DNA from 2 places in the Vagococcus entomophilus genome. Region 2 is predicted to be linked to the other one. Evidence: predicted binding sites of a transcription regulator. Region 2 holds the regulator's gene; the other holds the start of a gene.
What was found. The regulator HrcA, encoded in region 2, represses chaperone genes, less so after heat shock. The targets are predictions, from matches to a motif close to TTAGCACTCNNNNNNNNNGAGTGCTAA.
Positions count from the first base shown of each region.

Region 1: the regulator HrcA is predicted to act here: its motif matches at 4,061-4,087, upstream of groES (co-chaperone GroES).

Region 1 covers NZ_NGJZ01000001.1:1,138,777-1,145,476, forward strand. Annotated here, with positions in the region: gene CBF30_RS05390 (hypothetical protein) at 101-286, shown strand; gene CBF30_RS05395 (hypothetical protein) at 753-986, shown strand; gene CBF30_RS05400 (hypothetical protein) at 1,308-1,505, shown strand; gene groL (chaperonin GroEL) at 2,066-3,706, opposite strand; gene groES (co-chaperone GroES) at 3,741-4,025, opposite strand; gene CBF30_RS05415 (CPBP family intramembrane glutamic endopeptidase) at 4,226-4,876, shown strand; gene CBF30_RS05420 (redox-sensing transcriptional repressor Rex) at 4,918-5,580, opposite strand; gene CBF30_RS05425 (ABC-F family ATP-binding cassette domain-containing protein) at 5,781-6,700, shown strand, end outside.
Region 2 covers NZ_NGJZ01000001.1:956,537-963,236, reverse strand. Annotated here, with positions in the region: gene CBF30_RS04595 (NADH-dependent flavin oxidoreductase) at 1-723, shown strand, start outside; gene CBF30_RS04590 (hydroxymethylglutaryl-CoA synthase) at 774-1,946, opposite strand; gene CBF30_RS12135 (thiolase family protein) at 2,138-3,301, shown strand; gene CBF30_RS12130 (hydroxymethylglutaryl-CoA reductase, degradative) at 3,313-4,596, shown strand; gene hrcA (heat-inducible transcriptional repressor HrcA) at 4,764-5,801, shown strand; gene grpE (nucleotide exchange factor GrpE) at 5,842-6,399, shown strand; gene dnaK (molecular chaperone DnaK) at 6,454-6,700, shown strand, end outside.

The sequences.
Region 1 (6,700 bases), 180 kb from region 2:
ATATTTTCAGTATTGCTTTTACTTTTTAATAAAGAACCAGAACACTATAATACCTATTTTTTACTGATTAATGCGGTATGTGTTTTAGGAGGGTTTCTTAATGACAGAAAAAAATGAGGCGCTAAAACGTGCTCAAAAACGTTACAACGAAAAGAATCGTGAACAGAGGAATTACTTAACGAAAAGAAGTAGCGCACGTGGGTTTATACGCAACAAAGCGACACTTGAAGATTTACAAGAGCTAGAAAGTCTAATTTCTGAAAGAAGAAATATGCTCGAAATGTAGAAATAAAACTCTTCTTTTTAAGTTGATACTTACTGTATTTATCTAATTCTTTTTTTGTCTTATCAATAGTCCTCTTACATAAAAAAACGCATTTTAATTCATACTGATAATGTATTTTTTTTTAGCAATAAAACTACCGATAAACTTCATCTATTGAAGTATACTTATATACGTAGCAAGGAGTTGAAAAGTGAGTAAAAGAAAAAAAGTTCTTCTAATAAAAAGAAAGAGCTACTAGTAATCTTAAGTTTAGTACTAGCCATACTAAACATACTAGATAAGCTACTTTCTATAATAGAAAAACTTTTGTGATTGAGTTGAGGGGTTCGCCCCTCTTCTTAAATTATACAATTGCTTACTCATTATAGCAAATGAAAAAAGAAAAAACTTGTAACTGTAACTATTATATTATTAATTATTGCGATTGCTTTAACCTTGATTAATTTCTTTTTGTAGGAGGGATAAAATGTATTGGCTCGATAAATTTAAAGAAGACTACAATTTTAAAAGTAACTACGTGCTGTCTAAAAAGTCTGGGGTATATGAATCAACAATCAGCATGATGATAAAAAAGCAAACAAAGTGTGAAAATCTTAAATTTCATACTGCTTTAAAATTCGCTAAAGCTGCGAGTATACCAGTAGATGAATTAGAAAAGTATTTTGATTCTGAAAAAAATACGCTTGAAAAGGAAGAATAAATTTCTTCCTCTTTTTATTTTAAATATACTCTCTAAAAAATTTTCCATTTACCTATACATCCGATATACTATATATTTAGGAAAGGAGTTGAGAGAGTGCTTGATGATATAGAAAGAATCACTAATAGAATCGAGGCTTTTGCCCCTCTCTATTCTATTATCATTAGAGCATATCAAATATGAATAAAAAAATCATTTATACCTTAGTGTTAATTTTATTGTTCATTACTTTGATTCTTACTGTGTTAGGTAAGCAATCTACTCTTTTACAAAGCATCATTAATATTTCTATGATTTTAGTATTGATAAAGGAGAGCAAACATGACGAAAAATAAAACTAGTGATTCACAATTAAAAGCGAACCAGAAATGGAATAGCAATAACAAAGAAAAAATGAATTATATCCGCAAGCGTTCCGCTGCACGAGGTTTTGTTAAGGTTGCCACAACTGAAGATCTTCAAGAGCTAGAAAGTCTAATTTATGAAAGAAAAAATATGATTGAAAAAAAGAAGGAATAAAGATAGCTTTGAAGTTGCGAACAATTACAACATGATGTTGCCTGTGAACTTTAATGACCTCCTGACTCAAAATTGCGAAATGCCACGGAAATTCTAGATAAAATGATAGCTAGCATGTTAAAGGACAGCGGCGGTAGAAAAAGAGTTAAATACACAAAAATCCCCTGACACCTAATCAGTGTCGGGGATTTTTGTTAGCATGGCTACATGCTATTTGAATTACTTGTTATTCTTTATTACTTTACCTTTACTGAATTTGACTCAATGTTTTGGACAAATTTAATAGAGACGCTAGTGCATTTTTCTCTTAAAAGAACTCCACACTCCTGTGGAGTTCGGTCACCAATCGAACTATGGACTCAATTTTGCTTAGAGAATTCTTCAATCCAGCTAGATGGCACGCGATTTGCTTTTTCAATGATACATGGAAAGGCTCGATTCCTGCTTATCAAAAAGTGTTCCTTTTCGACTATCGAAATGCCTTATTTTGGCCCTACAAGCCGCCAAAAACAAAATAAAATCAAAAAGAACCTTGATTTCTCAAGGTTCTAAAAGATTGCTTACATCATACCGCCCATCATAGAAGGATCCATACCAGGAGCACCCATGCCTGCTGGTGCACCATCATTTGCATCTGGTTGATCCGCTACAACAGCTTCTGTTGTAAGAAGTAATGCTGCTACACTTGCTGCATTTTGGAGTGCTGAACGCGTTACTTTTGTTGGATCAACAATTCCTGATTCAATCATATTGACCCATTCTCCTGTTGCTGCATTAAATCCTGTTCCTAGCTCTACATTTTTCATTTTATCTACAATGACAGAGCCTTCTAATCCAGCGTTTGTTGCGATTTGACGAATAGGTTCTTCTAAGGCGCGCAAGACGATTTTGACACCGGTTGCGACATCCCCTTCGCTTTTAATTTCTGCTACTTTAGTTGAGGCATTGACTAGTGCAGTTCCTCCACCAGAAACAATTCCTTCTTCTACTGCTGCTCTTGTTGCATTTAAAGCATCTTCAATGCGTAGTTTTAATTCTTTTAATTCTGTTTCAGTAGCCGCTCCAACTTTGACAACCGCTACCCCGCCTGCAAGTTTGGCTAAACGTTCTTGTAGTTTTTCACGATCAAAATCAGAAGTTGTCTCAGCGATTTGAGAACGGATCAAGCCAACACGTTTTTCAATTTCCGCTTTTTCTCCAGCGCCTTCAACAATCGTTGTATTGTCTTTGTCAACTACTACTTTCCCAGCAGTTCCTAAAGATTCAAGTGTTGTATCTTTTAATTCTAAGCCTAACTCTTCTGTAATGACTGTCCCACCAGTTAATGTGGCAATGTCTTCAAGCATTGCTTTACGGCGATCACCAAATCCTGGTGCTTTCACAGCACATACGCTGAAAGTTCCGCGTAGTTTGTTTAAAACAAGTGTTGGTAAAGCTTCTCCATCCACATCATCTGCAATAATCAATAATTGTTTGCCTTGTTGAACAATTTGTTCTAGCATTGGCAAGATATCTTGAATGTTAGAGATTTTTTTATCTGTAATTAAAATGTATGGATTTTCTAAGACTGCTTCCATTTTATCGTTATCTGTCACCATATATTGTGATAGATAGCCGCGATCAAATTGCATTCCTTCAACTACTTCAAGTTCGGTATCAATTCCTTTTGACTCTTCAATTGTAATTACACCATCATTGCCAACTTTTTCCATTGCATCTGCAATAAGATGACCAATCTTGTCATCACCAGAAGAAATCGCAGCAACTTGGGCAATCGCTTCTTTAGAATTTACAACTTTAGAAATGGCATGTAATTCTTCTACTGCTGTTTTTGTTGCTAGTTCAATTCCTTTACGAATGCCAATTGGGTTTGCACCCGCTGTAACGTTTTTAAGTCCTTCACGCACAATCGCTTGAGTCAAGACTGTCGCAGTAGTTGTCCCATCTCCTGCAATATCATTTGTTTTAGAAGCAACCTCAGATACAAGTTTTGCCCCCATGTTTTCGAAGTGATCTTCTAGTTCCACTTCTTTTGCAATCGTCACACCATCATTGGTAATAAGTGGTGAACCAAATGATTTCTCCAAAACTACATTACGTCCTTTTGGTCCTAATGTTACTTTTACTGTATTCGCTAACTTGTCTACTCCACGAAGCATTGCGCTACGTGCATCTTCTGCAAATTTAATATCTTTTGCCATTTTCTTCACCTCATACGATTATTTTTACTATTTTTTATTCTACTATCGCTACGATATCTTTTTCGTGTACAATCAAATATTCTTTTCCTTCATATTTCACTTCGGAACCAGCATATTTTTCAAACATGACAGTGTCACCAACTTGAACAGCAACCGCAACTTTTTCTCCGTTCTCTAAAACACGGCCCTCTCCAACTGCAACAATAGAGCCTGTTTGAGGTTTCTCTTTTGAGGCAGAAGTCAAGACAATCCCACCTACAGTTTTTTCTTCTTCTTTTGCTACTTCGATTAATACTCGATCGCCTAATGGTTTTAACACGTTCTATCCCTCCACTTAATAATGAATTCTTTTCGTTAGCACTCTTTATGTCTAAGTGCTAACCACTCTTCTATAATACTCATTTTCACTTTTTTTTGCAAGCAATTTGTTAAAAATTTCTTGGTTCTTTTTTCAAATTTTAAATTGTGCTATACTTTGCTTATTCTAAAACATGTTGCTAGGAAAGAAAGGAACACACCATGTCATCAATAAAAAATGCATTTGCTACCGTGCTAACGTTTTTATGCGTCTATTTTTCTCCAGGTATTTTTGCGTCACTGATTCACCCTAGTCAAGGTTTGTTGATTCAATTCACTACTTTCGCCTACATACTAGGAGCCTGTATTTGCCTTCTAATCTTAATTAGAAAAAAAGAACGGAACCCACTGGAGAGAAAAGAGCCAAAAAGTACTCGGATGTCTATACTTTTAACAGGAATAGTTTCTATTTTCTTAGTTGCTTTTATCCAAGTAATTGCTGCCCAAATCGAGCAATTGATTTTGGGAACTTCTGCTACCTCTACAAATACGCAAACAATTATCCAAATCATGAAACAATATCCTTTTTTCTTAGTTGCGACAACAATAGCTGGTCCGATTATGGAAGAACTGGTTTTCCGTAGATCTATTGCAGGAATTTTGTCGATTTATAGCCCAAGCTGGTTGGCTTTTTCTATCAGTTCACTTCTATTTGCACTCGCACATAACGATGGGCATTACCTCATTTATTTTTCAATTGGCTTCTTCTTTTGTTATTTATACAAAAAAACCGGAAGTATCTGGACCTCCATTATTGCGCATGCAGGCATGAACTTTTTGGTTTCAATCATACAATTACTTTTTGTAAAATAAAACTCGTCAAAAGACACATTTGTGTTTCCTGACGAGTTTTTTTATTTATCGATTGCTTCTTGTTTCTCTAGTTTTGGTCCGTAATGATTTAAAAAGTAAATGAGCGTTTGCAGTTCATTGGTTAAATCAACATTTTGAACTTGAATATCGTGTGGTGTATTTATCCGAATCGGGGTAAAGTTCATTATCCCTTTAATTCCTGCATCAATTAACTTATTGACATTATCTTGTGCAACACTAGATGGAACTGTTAAAATCGCAATTTCAATTTGTTGTAATTTGATTTGCTCTTTCATATCTGAGAGTGGATAGACTGGAACTCCATCAACAATTCTGCCGACAATATCTTCTCTTATATCAAAAGCAGCACTAATCCTAATATTATTGCTTTGGTGGAACCCATATTTAAGTAATGCATTGCCTAAATTTCCCACTCCGATAAGCGCAACATTGGTTAAACGATCCTCACTTAACGTCTTAGCAAAAAAGTTTAGCAAACTTTCAACATCATACCCGTACCCTCTTTTTCCTAATTCACCAAAATAAGAAAAATCGCGACGAATGGTAGCACTGTCAACTTTTACCACTTCACTTAATTCTGTTGAAGAAACTTTTGTTTTTCCAGAATCAGCTAAAAAGCGAAGATATCTATAATATAACGGTAAACGTTTAGCCGTTGCTTTTGGTATGGATTGTTCTTTCATAATTAAACCTCCTAAATTCTGTTCATGCCTCTAGATGACACGAAATTCACAAACCTATCATACCAGTTTTATAAGTTAAAAAGCAATTTTTCTGTTTCAATTGTGAATTTTTTTTCTTACTCTATCAATTGATCTTCGGTTTTTTCACATAAATAAGCAAAATATGTTAAACTATTAACGAAAAGAATGGAGAGAAAAACATGATTTTATTACAAGCTCATCAAGTTGCTCGCTATTTTGGTGGCGATTGCTTATTTGAACATTTATATATGGAAATACAAGAACGTAGTCGAGTAGCACTGGTCGGTCGAAATGGTGCGGGAAAATCGACTTTTTTAAAAATTATTGCTGGTCTAGAAGACCCTGATGAGGGGACTTTGTCCAAAGCCAAAGGGATTCGAATTGGTTACCTTGCACAAAATACAGGTTTGGCCTCTGATCAAACCATCTGGGAAGAAATGCTGACCGCCTTTAATGAGGTGCGCACATTGGAAGAGAAGCTGCATCATATTGAGCAGACAATTAGTCGCCAAAGTAGTGAGCATACTTCTGATTCCTACCAAAAGCTTCTGTCTGATTACGATTACTTACAGCATCAATTTCAAGAAATGAATGGCTACGGATACGAAGCAGAAATTCGTTCTGTTTTACATGGGTTTCGTTTTACAGAAGAATTTTTTGATCGAAAAATTCAAACTCTTTCAGGCGGTCAAAAAACACGTCTGGCTTTGGCAAAATTATTGCTGGAAAAACCTGAACTTTTAATTTTGGATGAACCGACAAACCATTTGGATATTGAAACTTTGACTTGGTTAGAAAACTATTTACAAAACTATCGTGGCGCGCTATTGATTGTCTCACATGATCGCTATTTTCTAGATAAAGTAGTCACAGAAGTCTATGAAATAACACAAAAGAAGATGTTTTTCTACAAAAGCAACTACTCCAATTATTTAGTTCAAAAAGAAGAACGTCTCCAAAGTGAATGGAAAGCTTACGAAAAACAGCAAACAGAAATTGCCAAAATGGAAGACTTTGTGCAAAAAAATATTGTACGCGCTACGACAACCAAACGAGCACAAAGTAGAAGAAAAGCGTTAGAGAAAATTGAGCGATTGGA
Region 2 (6,700 bases):
ACCAAAAGAGCGATTTTAGCAGGGTTTGATGGTATTGAGCTACACGGTGCAAATACGTATCTTTTGCAACAATTTTACTCAGAGAATTCCAATCAACGTTCAGATTCTTGGGGGGGTTCCAGAGAAAAACGGATGAAATTTGCCTTAGAAGTTTTAAAAGAGGTTAATCAAACAGTTGAAAAATATGCGCGTCCAGATTTCTTAATTGGCTACAGAATTTCTCCAGAAGAGATTGAAACTCCAGGGATTCGCTTAGAAGATTCGTTAGAATTTGCCAAACAGATAAAAGGTGAAATTGATTATCTTCATCTCTCAATTGGTAGCTATAAACGGACTTCTTTGAATGATTCTACGAACAAAGTCCCAATTTTAAAACAATTTGCTGAAAAGCTAAATGGGGAAATTCCTTTAATCGGAGTTGGATCAGTCGAACTTCCGCATGATGCAGAGGATGTTTTAAATAGTGGAGCAGATTTAGTCGCAATCGGCAGAGAATTACTTAGAGAACCTAAATGGGTAGAAAAAGTAATGGCTGACGATGAAAAAAGTATTCGAACAAGCATAAGTCCATTAGATATGAATGAGTTAAAAATTCCGAGTGTGATGCAAACTTATCTAAATACGGCTTTTAATAGCGTGATGCACTTTACAACGGATAAAACGCTAGTCGAAAACTATCAAAATCAAGTGGCACCTATGGAAGGCTTTGAAAAGAAGATTTAAAGTAGGTAGACAAATAAAAAACTTCCCCGCGGATGAGGGGAAGTTTTTTATTACTCTGAAATACTATAAGAGCGAGCATGTTTCACAATCGAGTTTAAATAGAAATGATTAGGTTTTTCTATGTTTAGCGAGTCAAAATACCAGTCAGTTCCAGGTTCAATTTTTTGCATGAAGACCTCTTCGTACTCCGTAACGGATAACTCTTGTCTTTGATGAAACATCTCTGCGTGCTGACGAGTAGCCAGCTGTTGTTTGAAGCCTTTTTGGAGTTGACCACTAAACATTTCAGCTACAGCGCCTGATCCATAGCTAAATAACGCAACAGTTTTTCCGTCGGTAAGCTCCTGGCTGTTTTCCAACAAAGAAATAAACCCAAGATATAAAGAACCAGTATACATATTGCCCACTTGCTTACTATATAAGATACTTGACTCGTAGCGGGTCAACAATTTAGTTTGTGTCTGGACGTCGGTCGTATCCAAGACTGTTTGGAGCGCTTTTTTGCCCATTTTGGTATAAGGAATGTGAAAGCACATAGCGTCAAAATCATTTAAGTTTTTTTGATAGGTCTGACAATATTTATGGAAAACGGTTTGAAATGAATCAATATAGGCTTGATTGGAAAGGTGTCCATCCACCATGGCGTTTTCGCTATAAGTTGGACGCCAAAAATCCATAATATCTTTCGTGTGGAACACATTATCATTGTTAAAAGCAAGAATTCTCGGCTCACTAGTAATTAAAAGTGCTACCGCTCCTGCTCCTTGAGTGGGTTCGCCTGCGGTATTTAAACCATAACGTGCGACATCTGATGCAATCACCAAGACTTTTCGATTAGGATGTGTTGCCACATAAGTTTGGGCCATGGTAATGGCAGCTGTTGCACCGTAACATGCTTCTTTAATTTCAAAACAGCGAGCAAAAGGTTGTATTTCGAGTAAATGATGAATCGAAACCGCACTTGCTTTTGAGAAATCAATACCAGATTCAGTTCCAACAATCACCATATCGATGGTTTCTTTGTCTTCTTTTGTTAGTATCTTTCTTGCGGCATTTGCTCCCATTGTGACGATGTCTTCATAGATTGGCAGAACACTCATTTTTTCTTGCCCAATGCCAATTGTATATTTGTTTGGATCAACATTTCTTTTCTTTGCTAGTTTAGTCAAATCAACAAAATATTTCGGAACATAAAAAGATAATTTATCAATTCCTACGGTCATTAACTCCACCTCTTTCCTTAAATATTATACAGACATAAAGGAACAAAAGGCTAGTACTAAATAAAGAATTTATAGATTCTTTTAAAAAAATCGGGAAATCTGTTTTTTTTCTAGGGATATTCTCTCAAATATGTTAAATTAATTCATGATGAAGGAAAGCCTTGGAGCTTGTTAGAAAGGAAAGAGAAATCATGTTAGAAAGTGTGGTAATCGTGAGTGTCGCACGGACACCGATTGGGAAATATAAAGGGAGTTTGAAAGATGTTTCTGCTACTGAGTTAGGGAAAATAGCTGTTCAGGGAGCATTAAAAAAAGGGAACATTGCGCCTGAACTAGTACAGCAAGTAATATTCGGGAATGTTTTGTCGGCGGGATTAGGACAAAATGTTGCACGACAGATCGCATTAAAATCAGGGATTCCCTATGAAACACCGGCCATGACGATCAATGAAGTGTGTGGATCGGGGTTAAAATCAGTGATTTTAGGCAAACAGAGCATCCAGTTAGGTGAAGCACAAGTCGTTGTTGTGGGCGGGACAGAGAACATGTCACAGGCTCCGTACCTAATTAAAAAAACGAACCCAGAGGATGAAGCACCAGAGCCAATTGATAGTATGTTTCATGATGGCTTGCATGATGCTTTTTATGATGTACCAATGGGGGTCACAGCAGAAGTTGTTTCTGAAAAGTTCAATATCACTAGAGAAGCTCAAGATGCCTTTGCTTTTAAGTCGCAAAAACGTGCAATTGAGGCACAGAGGAATGGAAAGTTTGAGGACGAGATTGTTCCCGTTATTTTGGATGGCACCAGTTATCTAGAGCAAGATGAGAGCATCCGAGCGAATACCTCCCTTGAAAAGCTAGCCTCACTGCGTACGATTTTTAAAGAAAACGGTACAGTTACAGCTGGCAATGCTTCTTCTATTAATGATGGGGCAGCAGCGATTGTGTTGATGTCAAAGAAGTATGCGGAGACGAATCAAATTCCGTATTTAGCAGTTTTGGGTGAACATTCAGAAGTGGGACTTGATCCAATGATGATGGGCTATTCTCCCTACGCAGCGATTAAAACGTTGAGTAAAAAATCGGGCATTTCGCTAGAAGAGGTGGATCTTTTTGAAATCAATGAGGCCTTTGCCTCTCAATCGCTTGCAGTGAGAGAGCATTTGGCGATACCTGAAGAAAAGATTAACATTCACGGTGGTGCGATTGCTTTGGGGCATCCAATCGGAGCATCCGGTGCAAGAATCCTTGTTTCGCTAGTTCACGAGCTGGAGCAAGAAAATAAGCAATGCGGGGTTGCTTCACTTTGTATTGGTGGTGGACTCGGTGTAGCCTTGATGATTAAACGCTAGGGAGGAAGAGCATGACAAAAAAATTTTATGAAAAGACTAGAAAAGAACGCCTTGACTTTTTACTAGAGCAAGCATTGATTACAGTCGAAGAATATCAGTTGTTAAAAGAGAACGCGCCTCTTAGTGATGAGTTTGCAGATCATTTAATTGAAAATCAAGTCAGTCAAATTCACTTGCCACTGGGTTTAGCTTTTAACTTTGTGATTGATGGTGAGCAAAGGCTAGTTCCAATGGCAACCGAGGAGCCCTCTGTGATTGCTGCGTCCAGCTATGGTGCAAAGTTGATTCAAAACTCAGGTGGTTTTCAGACAAAGAGTAGTGAACGCGTGATGATTGGCCAAATTGTTTTCAGAGCAATCAAAAATGCGTCACAATTAATAGCACAATTAGCCAAAGAAAAGACGACTCTTTTTTCCGTCGCTGCAAAAAGCTATCCTTCTATTGTCAAACGTGGTGGTGGCGTACAAGAAGTTTACTTTAAACAAGTTGAAAATGAAGCAGGGGAAGCATTTGTTACCATTGAAGTGTTGGTAGATGTCAAAGATGCGATGGGGGCCAATATCGTAAATTCAATCTTAGAAGGCATGGCGAGTTATCTCAATCAAAAGTTTCCTGAAGAAATTTTGATGAAGATTTTAAGTAATTACGCAGATCATTCATTAGTCCAGGCTAGATGCAAAGTAAAAGCACGTGATTTAGCACGTGGCTCGAATTTTGATGGAAAAGTAGTTGCTCAAAAAATTGTCGAAGCAACGAACTATGCCAACTTAGATATTTACCGTGCCACGACACATAATAAAGGCATTATGAACGGGATTGATGCTGTTGCGCTAGCTACAGGTAATGATGTTCGGGCGATTGAAGCGGGATGCCATGCATATGCGAGTCGTGGGGGCAAGTATGCTTCCTTAACAAAATGGACGATGGATGAGGCAGGGGACTTAATCGGGGAGCTAACCCTCCCTTTACCAGTTGCTACAGTTGGGGGAGCAACAAGCATACTGCCACAAGTTACCTTTGCCCAAACGATAAGTCGTAGTAAAGAGGCTATTTCTTTGGCTAAAGTCATGGTTTGTGTGGGACTTGCTCAAAACTTAGCGGCACTGAGAGCACTTGTCTCTGAAGGAATTCAAAAAGGACACATGTCTTTACATGCCAAAACGCTTGCAGCGGCTGTAGGTGCGACTGAAGTAGAGGTCCCTATACTTGTAAAACAAATGAATCAAGCCAAACAAATGAATCAAGCGCTGGCTGAAACACTTTTAGCGGAGTTAAGAAAAAGTAAAAATAGTTAGAAAGAGCTTGAAGAGACCTACATCAAGGATTTCTTCAAGCTTTAAAAAAAACTATGTTAGCACTCAATAAAAATGAGTGCTAATTGTTGACAATTTTTTTTATAGCTGATATAGTAATAATTGTATTAGCACTTGAATAATATGAGTGCTAAAAATGAGGTGAGTACATGTTAACGCAAAGACAACTAAGTGTTTTATCCCTCATCATTCAGCTTTATACGGATACTGGTATCCCAGTAGGTTCCAAGACATTGATGAATGCAGGTATCAAAGCAAGTTCTGCAACGATTCGTAATGATATGATGACGCTTGAAGAACATGGATTACTGCAAAAAACGCATTCTTCTTCTGGAAGAGTTCCTTCGATGAAAGGCTATAGATTTTATGTAGACCACTTACTAAAACCAGTAACTGTAAGTCCTAATGAAAGAGTGATGATAAGGCAATCGTTTGGAAAAGAATTTCATGCAATCAATGACATCATTGAGCAGTCCGCGAATATTTTATCAGAGCTGACCAGCTATACGGCTTTTTCATTAGGTCCAGAGGTAAAAGAAAGGCGCCTCACAGGCTTTCGGATGGTTCCGCTGAATGACCATCAAGTTATTGCAATTATTGTGACTGATAAAGGCAATGTAGAAAGTCAAGTTTTCTCTATTCCTCAATCAATTTCTAGTGAAGATATGGAAAAAATGATTCGTCTAATTAATGACAAGTTAGTTGGACAACCGCTTGTGAGTGTGTATCACAAGTTGAGAACAGAGATTCCGATGATTTTACACAAATACTTTCAAACACCAAGTGGGATCATGGAGTTATTTGATCACGCTTTTGGTAAGGCATTTGAAGATCGGGTTTTTGTAAGTGGAGAGATGAATTTATTAGATTTCGATGTGTTAAACAATTTAAATGAATTTAAATCTGTTTACTCTGTTATCAACAATAAAGATTCTCTTCAAAGCTTAATTGGCACAGCTAGCCATGAATTAAATGTACGGATAGGCACAGAGCTTGGAAATGATTTATTACATAACATGAGCTTGATTACAGCGACTTATACCGTGACAGATCATGGCAAAGGGACGATTGCGCTATTAGGTCCAGCAAATATGTCCTACAGTAAAATCGTTGGTTTGGTAGATGCATTTCGTTTGGAGCTTTCTACACAGCTAGATGATTACTATCGTTCATTAGACTCTTTTTAAAAGAGAATCGTTTTTACCAGATGAGAAAGGAAGAAGATAAGTGAAAAAAGAAAAGATGCAAGAAAAAGCTTCAGAGGAAACAACCGAAGAAGTTTTGGAAGAAAAAGTTGAATCGACAGAGCAAGAAGAACCAAAGGAAAATGAACCAAGTGAACTAGAACTTCTAAATGAAAAATTAGAAGAGGCAGAAGATAAGTTTTTAAGAGCCCAAGCAGAGATTGCAAATATGCGTAGCCGTTTTCAAAAAGAGCGTGAAGATGCGGCTAAGTACCGCGCACAAGATTTGGCAAAAGAATTGTTGCCGGCTATTGACAACTTAGAAAGAGCTCTTCAAACGGAGGTCACAGATGATCAAGGCTCAAGTCTTAAAAAAGGAATTGAAATGGTTCTTGAAAGTCTAAACCATGCGTTAAAACAAGCAGGAATCGAAGAAATCCCGTCTCTTGGAGAAACTTTTGATCCGAATCTTCATCAAGCAGTTCAATCGCTACCTGCAACGGATGACCAAAAATCAGAAGAAATTATTCAAGTGTTGCAAAAGGGGTATAAATTGCATGACCGTGTGTTACGACCAACGATGGTGGTTGTGGCGCAGTAAATATAAATTACAATGAAAAACAAACGCAAACAAAATAGAAAGAAGGAAATATTGATGAGTAAAATTATTGGAATCGACTTAGGAACAACAAACTCAGCAGTTGCTGTATTAGAAGGCGGAGAAGCAAAAATTATTGCCAATCCAGAAGGAAATCGCACAACACCCTCTGTTGTATCATTTAAAAATGGAGAAATTCAAGTAGGGGAAGTAGCAAAACGTCAAGCAGTGACTAATCCAAATACAATTGCATCAATCAAACGTCATATGGGCGAAGCTGGATACAAAGTAGACGTGGAAGGAA